DNA from 2 places in the Gottfriedia sp. S16(2024) genome. Region 1 is predicted to be linked to the other one. Evidence: predicted binding sites of a transcription regulator. Region 1 holds the regulator's gene; the other holds the start of a gene.
The links. Region 1 encodes Rex, which represses fermentation and respiration genes when NADH is low (regulators of the CRP and FNR family bind a similar motif). Its sites were predicted from a motif close to TTGTGAAATATTTCACAA; they were not measured.
Positions count from the first base shown of each region.

Region 1 (3,221 bases):
TGCTAGCAACTTCTGCAACTAATTTTGCACCCATATTTTCAAATGCATCTTCTAATTCGATTTCTTTAGCGATTGTAACACCATCATTTGTAATTAATGGAGAACCGAATTTTTTCTCAAGTACTACATTACGTCCTTTTGGTCCTAAAGTTACTTTTACAGCATCAGCTAAAGCGTCTACACCACGTAACATTGCGCGACGTGCTTCTTCACCAAATCTAATGTCCTTTGCCATGAAAATGACCTCCTTATAATATAAAAAGTATATTTTTTAATTTAAGTATTTTTATTTTATTAACCTAAGATTGCAAGAATATCGTTTTCGCGAAGTACTAAGTATTCAGTACCACCGTACTTAACTTCTGTTCCTGAATATTTAGAGAAGATAATGCGGTCACCTACAGATACTTCTAAAGCAACGCGCTCACCATTTTCAAGTACTCGACCAGTACCTACTGCAACAACTTTGCCTTCTTGTGGCTTTTCTTGTGCACTACCTGGTAACACGATACCACTAGCAGTTTTTTCTTCAGACTCAACAAGCTCAATTACAACACGATCACCTAATGGCTTTAACATGTGTAAATACCTCCTCAATAATCAAATCATTATTTTTTAGCACTCATGTATATTGAGTGCTAACACAATTATTAGTTTAAATAATATCAAAAAATTTTGCAAGTCCGAAGCAGGCACTTTTCTTGTCGAAATTTAATAAGTTTTTTTCTTTACAATCAAAAGTAAAATAAAAAGTGAAAATTTCTTTTAAGAAACAAAAGAAACGCGTAAAATAATGTACGTGTTGTTATAAACCTTTGAGTTATGAAAAATATCAACACAAAGGAGCTATCGTATTGAAAACTAGAGATTTGTGGATTTTATTAACGTATGTCGTTCTTCAGTATTCAGCGGTTATTGGGGTGCCCTATTTATTAAATAGTAACTTATACGTTGGAGTGGATCAGAAAACAGCTTCTCTTGAAGCGGTGGCATTATGGGGTTGTATTAGTTTCGTAACTGGGTTAATTATTATACTTATCTTATTACATAAGCCCATTTATGAAGGAATAAAGAATCTAAAAACTAATTATCGTACAATAATCAATTGGGTTATTTTAGGTTACTTCATAACAATGCTAACTCAAATTGTTTGTAATTTAATTTTAATTTATGTATTTGATTTACATAAAGGCTCAGAAAATACTCAGAATATCATAAACATTGCTAAGCTTAATCCAGCTTTTATTATCATCCCAAGTCTAGTTGCACCAATTTTAGAAGAGATTATTTTTCGTCGAATCATTTTTAAAAGACTTTATAATCGTTTACCATTTATTATTTCTGCAGGGATTAGTTCAGCGATTTTTTCGCTTATGCACGGAGACATACCCTTCTTCTTATCTTACTTTCTAATCGGTTTTGTATTTTGTTACCTGTATAAACGAACAAACTCAATTATGGTTCCAATCTTAACACATATGTTAATGAACTCTTTTGTCGTTTTTCAGCAGATCAATTTACATTAAAAACCCCCAAATTTTTGGGGGTTTTTATTTTAATATGAATTTATTGTTGTAAAAAATATGCCAATGTTTGCAGTTCAACTGCTAGGTCTATATGATGAATGCGAATATGTTCTGGTACACTAATTCGGGCAGGTGTGAAATTTAAAATTCCTCTAATATTTTTTCCATTTAATCGATCAGCTATTGATTGAGCCACAGGTGCAGGAACAGTTAATATAACGATTTGAATATCTTCATTCATAACGTCCTCTAGATTATCTAGATTATAAACGGGTACTCCACCTATTTCAGTACCAATTTTATTTGGATCAATATCAAATGCCATCTCAATTTTAGTATTATTATTTTTTATAAAATTATAGTGTAAGAATGCAGTTCCTAAATTACCAACACCAATTAATGCAACTTTCATAACTTCATGTTGGTTAAGCGCTTTCGAGAAAAAAGTTAATAAATAATTTACGTTATAGCCATAACCTTTTTTACCGAGTGCTCCAAAATAAGAAAAATCTCTTCTGATTGTAGCGGAATCTACCTTTACTGCTTCACTTAACTCTGCTGAAGAAACTCTTTGTTTACCTGATAAAGACAAATTCTTTATAAAACGGTAATATAAAGGTAGACGTTTAGCAGTAGCTTGTGGAATTTTAATTTGTTCCGAATCCATTTTTTAATCCCCCACTTACTGTAATTCTTTTTACTATGGTGTGTAATTTGACTTTATTTTAGTAATAAAGTACTTGTTCTAATGTAAAATATACACTATATTTAAGAATTTTGACAGTCTACAGTTACATAGATAAAAAATTTTGCAATGAGGTGTTATCCATGATTCTTTTACAAGTAAATAATGTCTCAAAGTATTTTGGTAGTGACATTATACTTTCAAATATAAAATTAGAAGTTCAAACGAGTGATCGAGTTGCCATTGTTGGACGTAATGGTGCTGGAAAATCTACATTACTGAAAATCATAGCAGGTGAAATATCCTATGATGGCGGTGAAATAAATAAACCTAAAGATGTTACTGTAGGCTACCTTGCCCAAAACACTGGTTTACAAAGCGATCAAACGATTTGGGAAGAATATTATTCTGTTTTCAATCATTTAGTAGAGATGCAAGACAATATGAGAAAATTAGAAGTTAAAATGACAAGAGAGGATGTTTATTCTAACCAAGCCGTTTATGACAAGGTTATGAATGAATATGATCATCTTCAATATACTTTCAAAGAAAACGGTGGTTACCAGTTTGAAGCAGATATTCGTTCAATTATTAGTGGTTTAGGTTTTAGTAATGAAGATTACGAAACAAAAATTTCTTCGTTAAGCGGCGGACAAAAGACAAGACTGGCATTAGGTAAGCTATTATTGACGAAGCCTGATTTGTTAATTCTGGATGAGCCTACTAACCATTTGGATATTGACACTCTTAGTTGGTTAGAGCGCTACTTACAGTCATATCCTGGTGCAGTATTAATCGTTTCCCACGATCGATATTTCCTTGATCAAGTTGTTAATATTGTTTATGAAATATCTAATCATAAGCATCAACGTTTTGTTGGTAATTATAGTAAGTATCTTGATCTAAAGGCAGCTCAATATGAACAAGAGTTAAAACAGTTCGAAAAACAACAAGAGGAAATCAATAAACTTGAAGATTTTGTGCAGCGTAATATTGCGCGTGCTTCAACT
Region 1 is NZ_JBFLUO010000001.1:993,202-996,422, forward strand. Features, by position in the region: gene groL (chaperonin GroEL) at 1-235, opposite strand, end outside; gene groES (co-chaperone GroES) at 295-579, opposite strand; gene AB1282_RS04555 (CPBP family intramembrane glutamic endopeptidase) at 855-1,526, shown strand; gene AB1282_RS04560 (redox-sensing transcriptional repressor Rex) at 1,567-2,193, opposite strand; gene AB1282_RS04565 (ABC-F family ATP-binding cassette domain-containing protein) at 2,355-3,221, shown strand, end outside.

Region 2 (3,221 bases), 540 kb from region 1:
ATCAACAACAATTCCATTTTCATCGCGGATTGTTTTAACTTTTGCATGCTTAATTGCTGATAATGAATCAGCACATACTGACAATCCTGCAATACCTGTTGCCATTGTACGTTTTATATTTGCATCATGTAACGCCATCTCTATTCGTTCATAGCTATATTTATCATGCATAAAGTGGATACAATTTAATGTATTAACATATAATCCTGCTAACCAATCTAATAAAACGTCAAACTTCATTTTCACTTCTTCATAGTCAAGATACTCAGATGTAATCGGAGCATACATAGGTGCTACTTGAGCTTTTGACTTTTCGTCTTTACCACCGTTAATTGCATATAATAATGCTTTCGCAAGATTTGCACGTGCACCAAAGAATTGCATTTGTTTACCGATTGTCATAGCGGATACGCAACATGCAATACCATAATCATCACCATATTCCGGACGCATGATATCATCATTTTCATACTGAATTGAGCTAGTTTTAATGGACATTTTAGCGCAATATTGTTTAAATCCGACTGGTAGTTTTTCTGACCAAAGTACTGTTAAGTTAGGTTCTGGAGCAGGTCCTAGATTATCTAAAGTATTTAAAAAGCGGAATGAGTTTTTCGTTACTAGTGGACGACCATCTATTCCTATTCCACCAATTGACTCTGTTACCCAAGTAGGATCGCCAGAAAATAATTCATTATAATCAGGGGTACGAGCAAACATAACTAATCGTAGTTTCATTACAAAATGATCGACTAATTCTTGTGCTTCTTGTTCGGTTAAAGTATTCTCTTCAATATCGCGTTCAATATAAATATCTAAAAATGTTGAAACTCGACCTAAACTCATCGCCGCCCCATTTTGCTCTTTTATAGCTGCTAAATATCCAAAATATAACCACTGGAAAGCTTCTTTTGCATTTGTTGCCGACCCAGAAATATCAAATCCATGTTTTGCAGCCATTTGTTTTAATTCATTTAATGCGCGAATTTGTTCATTTAGTTCTTCACGATCTCGTATTACTTCTTCTGTCATTACACTTGTCATTTTATTTAATGTATCAATTTTATCTTTAATTAGTCGATCGACGCCATATAGAGCTACTCTTCTATAGTCACCTATAATTCTTCCACGACCATATGCATCAGGTAGACCAGTAATAACACCTGAACGCCTTGCTGCTTTCATTTCTGCAGTATAAGCATCAAATACGCCTTGATTATGAGTTTTTCGATATTCTGTAAATATTTTGCTTATTTCTTCATCAACTTTATATCCATAAGATTCACATGATGCTTCAGCCATTCGAATTCCACCAAATGGTTGTAATGATCTTTTAAAAGGTTTATCCGTTTGGAATCCAACAATTTGCTCTAATTCTTTTTCTAAGTAACCTGGTTCGTGTGAAGTGATCGTAGATACAATTTTCGTATCCATATCTAAAACTCCGCCCTTTTGGCGTTCTTCCTTAGATAACTTAAGTACTAAATCCCAAAGTTTGCTAGTTGCTTCAGTTGGACCAACAAGAAAAGATTCATCCCCAACATAAGAATTAACATTTTTTTGAATAAAGTCTCTTACATCAATCGATTTTTCCCATCGTCCAGTTTCAAATTGTCTCCATTGTTCCATCGTATTACTCCTCCTCTTCTGTATATAATACAGAAAGCTAATTAGGTATATAACAGATTACGTATATAATTTATCATACGATGAACTGAAACTTTCACTTATATTATGAACATATTGTGAAATGTTGAACAAAGTAGTTTTGATGTTAATAATATTAACACCTAATTCTTTCCACTAAATTACAGTTGCTTCATATATATAGTAATTCGCTCTGAAAACTTTCCTGTTAAACAACAAACTGTTATACTCAAAAGATAGAAACTGTATTAGCAAATTCACTGAAAAATATGGACAAGACAATCACAATCCGGATATGTGCTAATACTATGGTTAATACAAAACCGAAATTGAACAATGTTTATTTAAAGGAGTAATTTATGAATACAAAACTAAATCTTTCTAGTTCGATTAATGAAAAATTAAATTTAATATATAATGAACAAATTCAAAAAGTTCTAAAAGAAGAGCAATTATTAATCGGAACAAAGCAATATGTTTCTCAAGACAAAACGATTTTAGAAGATGCTATTACTGCCCTTCTACTTGGTAAAAATATATTATTAAAAGGTCCAACAGGAAGTGGTAAAACGGTTTTAGCTGAGACTCTTTCAAAATTGTTTTATCAACCAATGCATAGCATAAATTGCTCAGTCGATTTAGATTTAGAAGGTATTGTTGGTTACAACACAATTGCTTCTAATACACACGGTTCTGAAGTAATATTCATCGATGGACCTTTAATGAAAGCAATGAAGAAAGGTCATATTTTATATATCGATGAAATTAACATGGCTAAACCAGAAACATTACCATTACTACATGGTGCGCTTGATTATCGTAAAATGATTACAAATCCATTTACTCAAGAAGTAGTAAAAGGTGACGAAGACTTTAGAGTAATCGCAGCAATTAATGAAGGATATGTAGGAACTAGCGAATTAAATGAAGCTTTAAAAAATCGCTTCATTATTATAGATGTTCCATACATTAACGGGGAATCATTACTTCAGTTATTAAAAGATGAATCTGAGCTTAAAGATGAAGAACTACTTAAGAAATTCACAAGCTTTTCAAGTGATTTAATACCATTATCAAGTGAAGGCAGAATTAGTGAGGATGCAGCAAGTATTCGTGGTGTACTTGACGCATGTGATTTATCTGTTCATATACCAGTACTTCGAGCAATTGAACGTACAATTATCGCTAAATTAAGTGATGATATTGAGCGTGAAACTGTTAGAGAACTAGCTGAAAGTTATTTTCTTTCTTGAAATGAGTGATGATTAATATATGAAACAAATCATTTTTAACAATAAAAAAATCGACGCTTCCACTTTTCTTCAAATGGAAAATTTATCGATTTCTCTTTCGAAAGATCGTAATTCATTTTTAGAATTTGATTTTCAGGCGTATTACGACGATGAAGAACAAAAATTTACTGTAAGTCATTTTTGGGATACACAAGAGCATAGTACACAGTTACAAGGTTTGAAATCAGATGTGTACTTAAAAGCTTTAGGTAATAAACATTACTCAGATTTTAGTGAATTCAAAGATACACTAAAGGAATTGCAAGAAACTCATTTGAAAAG
Region 2 is NZ_JBFLUO010000001.1:449,116-452,336, forward strand. Features, by position in the region: gene pflB (formate C-acetyltransferase) at 1-1,629, opposite strand, end outside; gene AB1282_RS02415 (ATP-binding protein) at 2,007-2,900, shown strand; gene AB1282_RS02420 (vWA domain-containing protein) at 2,920-3,221, shown strand, end outside.
Region 2: a site for Rex is predicted at 1,744-1,761, ahead of pflB (formate C-acetyltransferase). Genes of this name have one in related genera too.